One region of the Paenibacillus naphthalenovorans genome, then DNA from elsewhere that is predicted to be linked to it. Evidence: riboswitches for the same ligand, from Rfam matches in the RefSeq annotation. Region 1 holds a riboswitch; each other region holds the start of a gene.
The links. A riboswitch is a leader RNA that binds a small molecule or an ion and turns the genes downstream of it on or off. The one in region 1 is predicted to bind cyclic di-GMP.
Positions count from the first base shown of each region.

Region 2: it holds a riboswitch for cyclic di-GMP, as region 1 does, so the genes downstream of both, IJ22_RS13390 (flagellar assembly protein A) here and IJ22_RS12590 (sigma-70 family RNA polymerase sigma factor) in region 1, are expected to answer to the same signal.
Region 3: it holds a riboswitch for cyclic di-GMP, as region 1 does, so the genes downstream of both, IJ22_RS02820 (hypothetical protein) here and IJ22_RS12590 (sigma-70 family RNA polymerase sigma factor) in region 1, are expected to answer to the same signal.

Region 1 covers NZ_CP013652.1:2,524,232-2,529,064, reverse strand. Annotated here, with positions in the region: gene IJ22_RS12610 (IclR family transcriptional regulator) at 1-579, opposite strand, end outside; gene IJ22_RS12605 (DUF4183 domain-containing protein) at 808-1,338, shown strand; gene IJ22_RS12600 (DUF4183 domain-containing protein) at 1,455-1,844, shown strand; gene IJ22_RS12595 (hypothetical protein) at 1,989-2,189, opposite strand; cyclic di-GMP riboswitch class I at 2,422-2,504, shown strand; gene IJ22_RS12590 (sigma-70 family RNA polymerase sigma factor) at 2,678-3,280, shown strand; gene IJ22_RS12585 (hypothetical protein) at 3,380-4,711, opposite strand.
Region 2 covers NZ_CP013652.1:2,701,918-2,706,750, reverse strand. Annotated here, with positions in the region: gene lpdA (dihydrolipoyl dehydrogenase) at 1-904, shown strand, start outside; gene IJ22_RS26350 (hypothetical protein) at 1,073-1,222, shown strand; gene IJ22_RS13400 (DUF429 domain-containing protein) at 1,219-1,998, shown strand; gene IJ22_RS13395 (helix-turn-helix domain-containing protein) at 1,967-2,869, shown strand; cyclic di-GMP riboswitch class I at 3,052-3,137, shown strand; gene IJ22_RS13390 (flagellar assembly protein A) at 3,238-4,833, shown strand, end outside.
Region 3 covers NZ_CP013652.1:578,951-583,783, forward strand. Annotated here, with positions in the region: gene ytvI (sporulation integral membrane protein YtvI) at 22-1,131, opposite strand; gene IJ22_RS02805 (winged helix-turn-helix transcriptional regulator) at 1,151-1,534, opposite strand; gene IJ22_RS02810 (hypothetical protein) at 1,840-2,142, shown strand; gene IJ22_RS02815 (YuzB family protein) at 2,194-2,415, shown strand; cyclic di-GMP riboswitch class I at 2,718-2,809, shown strand; gene IJ22_RS02820 (hypothetical protein) at 2,892-3,191, shown strand; gene IJ22_RS02825 (THUMP domain-containing class I SAM-dependent RNA methyltransferase) at 3,360-4,535, opposite strand; gene IJ22_RS02830 (O-methyltransferase) at 4,764-4,833, shown strand, end outside.

The sequences.
Region 1 (4,833 bases):
ATAGACTCGTTCCTCTTTGATTTTTTTGAACCGGACGCGAAGCACGTCCAGATCGGTGACGGTCTTGGAGGTCATTCGTACAAGGGGATGCTTTTGCAATAAACGCTCAAGCTCATCTTCCGTCAAATGGGCCATAATGACTTGTCCCAAAACTCCAAAATTAATAGGGCGGCGCAGTCCGATGTAAGAGGAATATTTAAAACCAACCGGGTTTTCCCGTAAAAAAACATAAACAAACGTTTCCTGCTCGATGACCGCCATAATCACCGTTTGTTTGGTATTAGTCTGGAGGTTGATAAGTATTTCCTCCGCCTCTTGCCTGACGTCAAGGAGAGTGGTAAGCGTACCGGCATATTCTAACAATTTTAATCCCAACCGGTAATTTTGGTTCTTTTGATCGTATTGAATAAGCCCCCGAAGCTCCAGCGTATACAATATTCGATAAGCGGTTGTTTTCGGCAATTTGGTCTTGGCTACGATCTCATCGATTGTTAGAACGGGGTGCTCTACAGAAAACACATTTAATAAATCAATAGCCCGATCGATGGCCCGAACGGAATTTACGTTGACATCACGCATGATAAGATAGTCCTCCCCATCGTTATAACAAATATTGAATCCATTATATGAATTATACAATCCATTTTATTTTTATACAACTATAAGCTATGCCGTTGCCTGTACCATTGGTCCATTTTTTACTTATAAGGCCATCGTGGTCAAGAACCCATCCTTTCCGTAACATTTTCACATAAAATAAAGCAAAATACTTTCGAACTGCTTTAAGGGAGGAGGGAGGAGCGTTTATTGGACTATACCGACAAACGACAATTTAAAAAACATGGTAAACGTAGAAGTGCGGTTGTTTGTGTGCCGGAAAGGAAAAAAAGGATAAGGCGAAACCAAAAGGTTCCTTGCCGGAAAAGAAAAAGGAAGTGCAAGAAAAAGATCATCGTAACAAGAATCGTGTATAAACAGGGTCCGCCCGGACAGCAGGGGCCACCTGGACAGCAAGGTCCTCCGGGGGACGCTTCCATTCGTATCATACCTGATGTAAGGAGATACTTTTTCGTAGCGGATACAGACATCGATCTTTCCAATACCCAAATGATTCCCGCCAATCGATTTATTAACGATGATGGGGAACCAGTAAACGAATTCGTAGAGCTGGGCGATGAGGGTTATTATAATTTATATGTGAATGCCGTATTACAAGAAGGAAAGATATATAACGTAAACCCCAATGCTTTAACGATATATTCCAATGAAGAAGTGATTTACGCAAGTACTTTAATCATTTTAGAAGCGGTAGGCTTCTCGATCAAACGGATTCACTAAAGGGTGATTTAAACGATGATCCACATGCCTGCGCCCGATTTTTAATAAATGGGTCATTAATCTAAGAAATTTATGATAAGTAGAAATATAATAATCATAGAATGGGAGGTGAGGAAATGGCACTGAGAATTTTGAAAATTTTTGCTTCGGCGACTACGACAACAACGACGGAAACAGTACCTACGGTGGAGCGGTTTTTTTATGAAGTCGCGGCACAGGTAACAGCCGGAAATACATTGACGATTGCTGTAGGAGATTTTGAGACCGATGCTGGTGTAGCTGCTACCTCGCTGCCGGCACTCGCTACGAACAATAGTTACGTCAATGTGTTTGTCAATGGTATTTTAGTAATGAACAACCTGGTGACGTATACGGATGGCGCGGCAGGACAGCTTGAGATTGAAGTACCGGTAGGATCCGAACCTATTGAGGCGACTACTCCCGTAGTATTGGAAGTGGTCAATTTCGCCCCTTCATCTACCTCCACTACAACGGTTATAACCTAATTCCCGATCGCTTATATGAACGGAAGATCAACAATAATTTTATAGCACTCCGCGGAGTGTTTTTTTTTGCTGACTAAGCTGACATTTTTCTGCTAAAAAATAAACCGACACGAGCTGCGAACAGCCTTTGCCGGTTTATTAAAACTAGCCGGATTGATTTTGTCTTGTGCGGCCGCCGTTGATATATCCTCTTGCGATGCGTGAGGCCCGAAAGGTAGAAACGACAACCAGAGTCTCCTCCCGGGTCATGCTCCGGCCTTCATAAGAAAAGTCGGATAAATCGGCGATTTGCTCGTCCGTATATTTGTCGAATAAGTCAATTAACAATTCAATGTGTTGATCCATGTCATGGTTCTCCCCGGGTTGTTTTAATTACGATTATATTACATAAGGCAATGAGATCCGTCAACTTGTCTTATTTAATTGTTGCCGGACAAATGACGGATAAGAAATTTGTATAATTTTTAAAAAGATAATTTGTTTTTATTGACAATTATTTTGATAACATGTTACTTTGGACATGGTATTAATTCCCTATCCGGTTTTTATTCGGGAAAAATGTTTTCATATATATTGACATTGATAAAGGCATACTTATCGAAAGATAAGGACGCAAAGCCACGGGTCTAAGGCATAAGCTATGACAGCCGGGTTGCCAATGGGTAGCACAGGACCCTTTGGGGTCCTTTTTTATCCATTTCCGACATTCAAGACCAAAAGGACGACCTCGTAAGCGCTAGAGAAAATCTCTCTTCTCTCCGGCGGTTCGTCCAATGATCATGATATCCGGTTGCAAATAAAATCAACAAAAGAACAGGAGGATGACTTCAATTATGGATGAATTCACGGATGCCGAGTTGGCCGCTTGTGTAATTCAAGGCGACCAGAGCGCATTCAACTCTCTGCTAAGTCGTTATCTTCCGATGATTTATTATTGCAGCAAGAAGTATTATGCTCCAGGTCTCATGCGGGGAGATATGAATCAAGCCGGATGTATCGGGTTATTTATCGCTTGTAAAAGGTATAACCCCGCCAAAGGAATGGCGTTTTCGGGTTTCGCGAAGATGCATATCAAGCATTATATCATCAACGCCGTAAAAGCAGCCTTAAGAAAAAAACAGCAGATTTTAAATCAAAGCGTGTCGTTGGATGAAACTCCTTTCTGCGATCAAGAAAGGACCAGCCGTTATGAACTCATCCCCCATTTCACGCCATCGGCGGAAGAAATATTTATGAATAAGGCAAGGAATAATGAGTTGTTCGACTTGATAAAAACGCATTTAACGCATTTGGAGAGGGCAGCGGTTTTGGGTTTGCTGGATGGTTTGGTCTATAAAGAAATAGCTGACTTGCATGGCGTGGGTAATAAATCTATCGATAATGCGTTGAAAAGGGCTAAAGGGAAATTGAGAAGCGCTCTTTATAACAATGCATAGTTTTGCAGGAGCAGTGCTTTGGCGGACAGGGCACAGGACATAAGACAAGCCCAAGGGAGCAGGAACTCCTTTGGGCATTTACCGTTGGAGGTCGGGCGTTTAAATAACCAGCAGAACCAGTGCCAAAAAGAGAAAAAAAACTAAGGTGTATAGAAGGTTCCATGCTGCGATTCGAAATGTGCCTTGTCGGATAATAACGGAAAACATATTCAGCGTTCCGCTAAAAGGGCCGATGGAAAACGTCATAACGGCGCCCCCTACCAAAGCAATGGCCAAGTGCTCGGCCGAAATTCCCAACGCCAGGGGATTCATCGCTTCCGCCAAAAGGGTGATCGCTGTGATGGGATGCATTCCCATGAAGCCGAACCCGAGTGTGATCAAAGGGACGATGAGCAAAAAGAGGCTGGAACCAACTGCGTGATTGAATTGCAGCATAGATTCGATAACGTAATGATTGTATCCGGAATATTGGAGCGCTTGAACAAAAAAACCGGTGCTGAGGAAAATCGCAAACTGATCCGCCATACCGGGCATTTTATTGATGACGTAAGAACGGGCTTCCCCCAAAAAAGCGGTTCCCTGCTTTAGAGCCAACGCCCAAAGGAAAGCACAGGGAAAGGCCAAAATCGATGTGGTCACTACGAGCCCCAGAGACCATAGGCCGGTTAGTCCCACGTTAACGGAAATGAGCAGAAGAATGACAAGCACGATCTGCCATATTTTGGCGATGGGCTTTTGAATGAACGGTTGATGTACAGCTTTTTCAGACTCTTGAGCCGAAGCCATTTCGGATAGGGTCTGATGGTGTTCGTCCGATGGAATTTCCGGCCGACGGCTTCCTGAACGCCTTTCAATTAACCAAAAAATCAACCAGTTAAGGAATAACCCCAAAAGGCCAATGATAAACAGCTTGTAGAAGACACTGGACCAGGGAACCTTCGTCGTTTCCAAAGCGATGGCAACCCCGCCGGAGAATGGGGACCAGGCGACGGATACCGCATAACCGTTAAGGATGGCCAAGCACATGAATTTGTCGGTATGTTTCAATCCGATCTTTTCTACTGCGCCTTTAATACTGTAATACATGATCGGAATCGTGGCCAAATTCAAAATGCTGCTGAGCAAAAACGAAATGGAACTAATGGTACGGTGTAATGAAGTGACGCTTCGCGTTTTTTTGGATAAGATCTCTTCAATGGACTGGTCGTAACGGCCTAATTTCAACGTAATGGCGAGAAACGGGAGCATGGCGAACAAAGAAAGCAAGTAGAGCATATCGCCATAAATGTATAGGTAATTATAAGGATCGATCCCTTTTTGCATCACAAGCCAAGTCCCCGTCACCAAAAACAATAGTGCAAAAATTTTGGTGGTTAAACTGGAAGCAGGGATCGATAACAGAATCGCAATGATGGACAAAATGGAAATCATCGGGGCCAGCTGATGAAAGTCCCCGATCTTATATACCAAAAAGATGATAACAGCCAAGGTGAAGACGATAGAACGAGCGATCTGACTATAGCGTGATATGGTTCCCACCTCTACCGATAATG
Region 2 (4,833 bases), 180 kb from region 1:
CTTAAAGGAAATTCCAAAGAGCATGGTCGTGATCGGCGGCGGCTACATCGGAATCGAGCTTGGTCAAACCTATGCCAAATTCGGTACGAAGGTTACGGTGCTGGAGGGATCGGATTCGATTCTTCCCGGCTTTGAGAAGGATCTTACCCAGCTTGTGGCGCGCAACCTGAAAAAGCTGAATGTAGACATCGTGACGGAAGCGTTGGCGCAGAGCTCCGAGCAAACCGACAAGGATGTAACAGTGACCTACACCGTAAAAGGCGAGGAAAAGAAAATCACGGCCGACTACGTGCTTGTTACGGTAGGCCGTCGTCCCAATACGGACGGCGACCTGTCCCTGGAACTCGCCGGAGTGGAGGTTGGCGAGCGCGGCCTGATCAAGGTGAACGAAAAATGCCAGACCAACGTGCCGCACATTTATGCTATCGGCGACATCGTACCGGGTCCTGCGCTTGCGCATAAAGCTTCCTATGAAGCAAAAGTGGCGGCGGAATCGATCGCAGGTCTGCCCAGCGCAGTGGACTATAAAGTCATTCCGGCCGTCGTATTCTCCGATCCGGAAATCGCGGGCGTCGGTCTCAGCGAGACGGAAGCAAAAGAGAAGGGCATCAATGTCGTCGTAGGCAAGTTCCCGTATGGAGCTAACGGACGCGCGCAATCGATGAACGCCACCGACGGCTTCGTGAAGCTGATCGGCGACAAAGACAGCGGACTGTTGCTTGGCGGGTTTGTCGTCGGTGCAGAAGCGTCCAACCTGATCGCCGAGCTGACGCTGGCCATTGAGATGGGAGCCACGCTTGAAGATATCGCGCTCACGATCCATGCGCACCCGACGCTTGGCGAGATTACCATGGACGCTGCCGAAGGCGCGCTTGGCCATCCGATTCACCAGTTAGGGAAGTAAGAAAGAATGAAAAGCCGAGGATGAATGGAAATCCATGTATCCTCGGCTTTTTGCGTTTAAAGCAGTACGGATGCCGAGGCGCTATTTGTCCTTGTCTCAGCATGTCCGTTCCATGCAAAAGGATGTATAATAAAGACAATGACCAAGGGATAAAGGGCGTGTTCAACTATGCAAGCGCATACCTGTTTATTGGCGGATCGGGACGAAAACAAGCAAGCCGCGGACGAATGGGATCGGGAGTGCGGGACAAGGTTTATGGCTGAGCGGTTTTTGCAGTTGAATCCGGGTGCCGGCAAAGCGGAGCCGGAAAACTCATGAAGGGCGGCTCCTTTGCAGGCATTGACGGCTGCCCGGCGGGCTGGCTGACGGTGGAGCTTACGATTGACGGAAGCTGGACGGCGGGGGTGTTCGAGGACCTGGAAAGCCTATGGGCGGCGTATCGGCAGGCAGCGTTGTTGTTGATCGATATGCCGATCGGTCTGGCCGACGGCAGCGAGCCGCGACGCTGCGATGTGCTGGCGCGGCAGCTGCTGAAGCCCGGACGGGCGTCCAGCATATTCCCTGCGCCCGTCCGCGAGGTGCTGAGTGCCACGGATTATGCGCAGGCGAATGCGCTCCAGCGCAGGCTCAGCGGTCGGGGATTATCGCGCCAAACCTGGGCGCTTGTCCCGAAGATTCGCACGCTGGACCGGCTGCTCCGGCAGGATGAAGCGGCCCGCTTAACGTTTCGCGAGTCGCATCCGGAGCTTTGCCTCGCACAGCTTTTCGGCGGCCCGATGCACAGCGGGAAGAAGAGCCAGGCGGGCTTTGACGAGCGTATGGCGCATCTGCGGGGCGTGTATGCACAAGCCGACGAGGTTGTCGAAGAGCTGATGCTGCGGTATCCGCGCAAAGCGGTGGCGCGGGACGATATCGTCGATGCGCTTGTGCTCGCGGTAACGGCATGGTTGAGTGAAGGCAGACCGAGGCAGCTGCCCGAGGGCGGAGATGGGGACCGCTTGGGAATACAACGGATCATAGCTTATTACTGTTTTCTTAAAGAGGAAAGGTTGGAAAAGCACAATGCCGAATCGTTGGGCAAGCTTGATGGTTGAAAAGGCTGCGGTTGGCATCTGTCTTTGCAAATGGGATGGCCGTCAATTCATGGTCGAGGAGGCGAATCCGGCTTTTTTCCAGATCATCGGCTATACAAAAGAAGAGCTGGGGCAGGCATCCTTCTTATCTTTTCTATCGGCTGAATACAGGGATTGGGTATTGAAGCGCCCGGAGTTTTTTGAGTATGATGAGGTTCTGTTTTCGGAAGAGAGATGGACCGTAAAACACGGGCATCAAGTGGATGTGGAGCTATCTTTACGCGAAACGGTTATGGATGGGGTCTATTACTATATTATGGTTGTCAGAGACGTCAGCGACAAAAAATGGATTTTACGGCAGGGTACGGGGTATGAGGTAAGCGGAACGCTGACGACGAAATTCCGCTTTACCGATTGCTCGCTCCACGGCCCCTTGCTGGATCTGCAGAGAAAAGATTTGTTAGCGCAGCCGTTTCTTTCTTTTGTCGGATCCAAACATTTGCTTCAGGTAAGGCACTCGCTCCGCCAGGCCTTATTGTCCGCATCCGGCTTCAGTATGGCGCTGGAGTGGGTACATAACCATCGACAGGCAGATATGGAATTTCGCTTTCAACCTCTGTTAAACGGCAGGCAGGAAGTCACCCGAATTGCCTTTGTCGGCAAATGCCTGGCAAACGGGCAAACACGGGAACCGTCGGGAATAGCTGTTACGCTGCGCATGCTGATGGCGGAACGCCGTATGACGGCAACCAGGCTTTCTGAGCTGACCGGACTGTCCATGGGCACGATCTCCAAAATGAGAAACGGAAAAATTACAAACCCGCATAAATATACCATACAATGTATTGCGGATGCACTGGGTGTTCCGATTACCGAGCTTTGGCGCGATTAGATCTGTAACAATATGTAAAAACGGGCGTAAATAATGCAATGTTTTAACCTTTTTGTCGAATCTTAGCGAAAAATGACACATAAAATACTTTCTACAAGCATGGATTAGTCCTTTTGTCTTATATCGTGTTGTCGTTTGCCGATCTGCTTGATTATAATTTAATTATAAAACGGAATATTTCATTACGATAATGGCAAACTTGTCGAAAGGCAAGGACGCAAAGCAATGGGCCTAAAGTATTTCATGCTATGGCAGCCATGCCGCCGATAATGGAAGGAACGTATTTTTCATGCACCTTTCCCCGGCTGGAGAAGGTGCATTTTTTCTAAGCTGCAAAACGCTTGATTCAGAGGAAGGAGGTAGTCCGGATGTCCGACTCTATTACGGAAATGGAATTGGTCAAAATGATAAAATCGTTGGCGTTGGATTCAGCGCCGAATGGTGCCGGTTTGTCGGATTATTCCAAAGAGGAAGCTCTCGGCGGGCATAAAGAAAATACGAACCGAGGCTGGTTTAGTGTAAGCGGAAATGAAATTTTTGTACATACGTCGGATGACGAGATGTCGCCCCTTACCATTGAGGCTATACCCCCGGTCAAGCTGACTGTAAATGGAGAAGCGGTCTCCGGTACGGTAACCGTAACATCCAAGGACAAGCTGGAGTGGTCCGTAGAGGAATCTCCATTGTTTGAAATTCAGGTATCCGAGGATCGTATGCAAGCCTACCTGCTTGTGCATTCACCCGTCAGGTATGTATGGAAGCTCAGCGAGTGCGAGCCTGCCGCCCATTTGGTTCTCAGAGCGGAAGAAGACCAATCGATTATTCTTAACAAACTGGAGTTTAACGATATTATTCTTGAGCTGGATCGTTTGTCGATCACGAAAAACCGGAACATCGGGGCAGTGTTTGAGGAAGTGCTTAACCCGACATTCGAGCCGATTCTGATCGCGCGGGGAAAGCCTCCGGTTCCCGGAAAGGATGCGGAGCTGCAGCTCTTTTTCACAGAGCAGGTGGAAAATCAGTATGTGGAAATCGGGGGCGTGGTCGATTACAGAAATCATTTAAATATTCCTTCGGTCACTCCGGGAGATGTGATCGCCCGAAAAATTCCGCCGGAAGAAGGGACCGTCGGCTACGACGTATATGGCAATTTCATTCGGCCAAAAGAACCGAAGGATATTGTTATTGTAGCCAAAGACGGGGTGCAAATCCGGGAGGACGGCTTCGTTATCGCTCTTAGAGAAGGAAGACCGCGCATCACCGGCAACCAAACGAAGTTTTTTGATATTACGAAGGCTTATATCGTACCCGGCGATGTCAATATTGAAACGGGACATATTGTTTTTTCCGGCGACATTATCATTTATGGAAACGTGATGGAAAGCATGATCGTCGAGTCGCTTGGCAATGTGTATATCTCAGGCAGTGTCTACAACGCTACCGTCACGGCAACCGGCAGCATTTACATTCAAGGCAATGCGATCAAAAGCAATCTGTACTCCGGTTATTTCGGGGTGTTGTATAACCGGCTTTACAACAATTCCAAATTGTTAATGTCCCAATTCGAACAGCTGCTTGAAGCAGCGAAGCTTCTTTTCGAGATGGTGGAAAAGAAGGGGCAGAAGCCCCATTACGGACAAATTATTTTACTGCTCGTGGAAAACAAGTTTAAAGATATTTATAAACTGGCCAAAGAAGCGTTATCGGTGATTATTAATATCCGGTCCCGAGACAAGACGGCTTGGCTGAATCTTAAAGACATGCTGGAACGGTTCCTTCAGCTCTCCCGGATGCCGCAATTGATTTCTCACGGAACGATTCTCGGCATTTTGAATTCTCTCAGGGAGACGGTCCAGCATGTCGGCAGCATGCAAGAAGCCAAAGTACGGATCGATATCGGGCAGTGCCATTTATCCACGCTCAAATCCAACGGCGACATTTTGATCCGAAAAGAAGGGGTGCTG
Region 3 (4,833 bases), 1.9 Mb from region 1:
GGGCGGCTCTTGCCGTTATGCCTAACGGGAGGCACCGGGGTCTTGTTCATATTCTTCAGCAGGCATGCGAATCCATCTTTTCAAGTATCCCTGCTCATACAGCGCTTTAATCAGAATGATCAGAATCGGCGATAAAATCAAACCCGCGACCCCAAAAAGCGAAAGTGAAATGATGATAAACGCCAGCATGGTAAAGGCCGATACGCCGAGCGAATCACCGGTAATTTTGGGCTCAAGGATTTGTCTCGTTGTAATGACAACGGCAAGCAGCACCGACAGCCAGATCCCCAGCGTTGTTTGTCCGACGATGAACAGGTAGATGATCCACGGGATGAACAGCGTAGATACGCCGAGAAGCGGCAGCACGTCAAATACCGCCGATAAAAGCGCGATGGAGAAAGCGTTCTTCACATCCAACAAGAGCAGCGATATGAAAACGACGATAAACGTCAGCGTGATCAGCTTGGCCTGTGCCTTGATGTAGGTGACGATTCCCTTCAATACGTTTTCGCGCAGAAAATGGAACGCCTTTTTAAAGGTTTTGGGCGTTTTTTCTTCAGCCATACGCTTCCATGATTCGATTTCGATGCTTAAGAAATAGGCCAAAATGATCCCGATGGCGAAATTAATCAAAAAGGTTGAAACCGAGGTTAATGCCGTAAAAGTTCCCGTAAGAAAACCGGTGACGAATTGGGTTATTTTACCGGTGATGACCGTCGAATATTCTTTGGCCTGTTCAATCAGATCCTGGATAGGCAGCGGACCCAGGTAATTCTGAAGAGCTTCGGACCGCTGAATGATTTCCCTTTCCATGACGGCCGTATATTCGGGAAACTTATCTTTAAGGTGTAAAATCTGCGTTGTAAAAATGGCGCCGAGTCCGGTAATCGCCCCAAGGATAACCAGAATAAACAAAATGGTCGAGATGCCGGAAGCAATCGATTTCTTGAGCCCTCTGCGGTGCAGAAATTTCGCGAGCGGCTCGATAATCATGTAAATGACGAACGAAAAGAAAATCGGCGTGGCGATCCGATACAAGAGACTGAAGATGTACATAAACAAATACACCGTCAAAATCAGGAGCGCAATATCGAAGATGGTTTTGTAATATTTGCGGTAAAAACTAATCATTCGGTCACCTCGGACTTCGTCAATCCTCTGCGGCTTGCGCACACCATTTGGCGGCCCAGAGCTTCATCTCTTTTAACATGCGGTGCAAATCCTTGCCTTTGGGTGTAAGCTTGTACTCCACGGTAACAGGAACCGTCGGATAGGCGGTCCGTTCCAATACGCCGTTGTCCTCCAGGTGACGAAGCGTGTCCGTTAACGATTTGGGGCTGACGGATTTGATTTTGCGCTGAAGCTCGCCAAACCGTTTGGTACCGCCGAACAATTCGCGAATGACGAGAAATGACCATTTGCCTCCGATAACATCGAGCGCTTTTTCGATGGAGCACTCGATATGAACCGGCTTCACCGGAATAGAACTGCTGGACTGACGCTGTTTGAGCTGCTCGTTTTCCCGCATGGACATGGTTCTCATCCTTTCCGTATGGCTATGTCTGTGTAGATGCCGAGAGGCAGTAACCTTGTGGTAAGTAATGATAGGAAAATGTAATAATATCCGAATTTTTTCACTCCTTTCCATTTTATATAACAAGCCGTAGAATAGCAAATGCAGCGGCGATACCGTTTGATAGGGAGAAAGCGCGTATGAAAAGGGTGAAGCCGGTTCCCGGCTGGACGCAGCAGCGTGAGATCATGATACGTGAAAGTTGCTTTCACCACCAAGTTTCTATACAATAAGGTGAAAACGATAAGTGCTGGGAGATGGAAATCATGAAATGCAAAATTTCGCGCAATGCCGCCAAAGTGCTTTTGGCCGAAATAGAGAAAGAGGAAGACAAAGAATTGAAGCTCCGCGTATACGTGACGCATTCGCACGGAGATCATGCGCATTACGGTATGAAATTGGACAAGCCTACGGAAAACGATGTCGTCGTCTCGACCGACAAAGGCATCGATGTGATTCTTCAGAAGGACGAGCCGTTTTTGGACGGTATTCGCATCGATTACTTCTATGTGCCTGAGGAAGGCTTTTCGGTGACCAATCCGGGCAAAGGCAACCACGGCGACCACTGATTGTTTAGCGGGTTCCGCAATGGGTTAATGCAATAGAAAGGAAGCCCCCGTATGGCCAACGATATACGTATTTGCGATAAATGCAAGCATATGAGATTAAAAACGGCTTTGCCCAAGCTGCAGAAGCTGGCCCCCGACGCAGAAATCAAGGTGGGGTGCAAATCGTACTGCGGGCCCTGTTCGCGCTTTGCCTTCATCTTCGTCAATGGCCGGTACGTTACCGGCAAGACGGAGGACGAAGCGATCGAAAAGGCCAGTAAATATGTGAAGTGACTTCATAGCGGATACCTACGCGCTTATGTTCAGGTCAGGTCCTGACCGCAGGTTGCTGCGGGTTTATAAGTGTTTCGGAGTCCGCTTTTTTTCTTTATCATCCGTCTTTTTAAGGAGTTAAGTACCTCATCATTTTGGCCCGTATCGGTTCCTTATAGGAGAAATTGGGCTGTTATATATTGAAAATAGTTCCAAAGACTCAATGTATTTGGTGAAAATAGGAATTTTGAATTATGTATCTCTTAGGTCTTATCTTTTATTCTTAAGGAAATGAAGTTTATTTGAAGACATTTTTCGAGCAAACTCGATAAAGGCAAACCAGGCGAAAGCCTGGGCACGCAAAGCTATAGGGGCTAAAGCGCTGATTCCGGCGCCAAGCCAGCCAGTTGCCGAAGGTAAGGAGCGACGCATCCATTTGCTACTCCTGTACCCGTAGGTTGAGAGTCTCTTTGTTTTTGAAAAAGGAGTGGAAACGGATGCAGGGTCAGGATCGGAGCATCATGTCAAGAAAAGGCTTTTACACGAAAGTAGGGAATGATTTCGTAGGCGTGTTTTTGTCGAACGAAGGTCCGAAAATGTTCATTAACCGTGAGGTTTACGAACTGATGGCGCCGTGCTGGGACGTCGAAATGGTTAAGGGGCGCAGCCATCAGATCGTGAATTTTTACTGGCGCGGCGAAGTCAAGCTGTCTGTAAGATGCGAAGCGGATAATGACATATTCATGCCGCTATTCGATTATTTGAGCTGCAGGGAGTCTCTGGTTCGTCACGCCTGATTGCCGGAATAGAAGAATAACCGATATCGCAAAAAGAACCGCGGACAAGGCGAAGTGCCTTTGAAGCGGTTCTTTTGCATGCTTATATGATATGTCCGGGCTGCTTCAGCATAAACATGGAAAGATGAAGAAGCTTAAGACGATCACAGTACGGCAAGGTCCCGAATGTTATTGTTCGGAAGGAGCCGCCTTGTTGCTGCGCCAACCGTATAAACCGCCGGGGGCGAAATATTGGTAAAGACTGCATTCGATGCGGCCGTTGAACAGCTTGCGTTTCTTGTCGGTTTTACGGCCCATATGATGCTCAAGCTGTTTGTTCGGGCTCAGGATGAAGGCGGACCATGTAGGCAGCTGCCCGTATAAATGGCTGAACTGGCGAATAGCCCGTTCCGCTTCACCGTGGTCGCCCAGACGTTCGCCATACGGCGGATTCGTAATGATACATCCGTAATCTCCCCGCGGCATGACCTTGGCAACAGGGAGCACCTGCAGGGTCAGCTCCTTTGCCAAGCCGGCCGCCTTCGCGGCGGCCAAAGCGACATCGATCGCTTTCCGGTCGATATCGGAGCCCGTAATCTGGAGCGGGATGTCATCCTTTACAAGATCGTAAGCTTCTTCGCGGGCTTGAGACCATAATTCATTAGGAATGAGCGGCCACTTCTCGGCGTTGAAGCTGCGTCTTAAGCCCGGGGCCAAATTCCATCCGATCATTGCGGCTTCGATGGGTATCGTGCCCGACCCGCAGAAGGGGTCATAGAGCGGGCGTTCGGCCTGCCACCGGCTCAGCAGGACCAAGGCTGCGGCCATGGTTTCTTTCAGCGGGGCTTCCGTGACCAGCTTGCGGTAGCCGCGCTTGTGAAGTCCGGGGCCGGTTGTGTCCAGCGTCAATGTAGCGATGTCGTTGAGCAGCGACACCTCGATGACGAAGCGGCCGCCGGTTTCGCGGAACCACTCCGTACCGTACCGCCGTTTCATGCTTTCGACGATCGCTTTCTTGACGATACCCTGGCACGCGGGAACACTGGACAGCTGTGACTTGTGCGACCGTCCTTCCACAGGAAACTCCCCGTCCTCGGGAATCCAGTCCGGCCAAGGCAGCGCCTTGACGCCTTCAAACAGCTCGTCGAAAGTAGCGGCTTTGAATTGGCCCATCTTGACGAGTACGCGGTCGGCCGTGCGAAGCCACAAATTGGCGCGGCATATGGCTAAATAATCACCTACGAACGTTACGCGTCCGTTCTCAACCGTGACTTGATCGTAGCCGAGATTGCGCACTTCTCTGGCTACAACGGCCTCGAGCCCCATAGGGGAGGTGGCGATGATTTCAATGGAATCTGACGACATGTTGAACTCACTCCGTATCTGTTATGAAAGGGAAAACTCCGAATATCAGCAGGTTGAACTAAGTCTGGAAAAGCCATACAATTAATTAGTATAGGCGATTGACGGTGATTATACAATGACACAAAGCCATAATGGCGGGTATTGGCGCCGCATTGCAGGGTTTCGCCTATTGGCGCAAAGCATCGTGCATGGGCGCGGGCCGGCCCAAAACGGGAAGGATGGAAAACCATGACAACATCAATAACGGCAGAGCAGTACCTGGAAGGATTTTTTGAACCGGATGAGCTGTTGGAGCGGG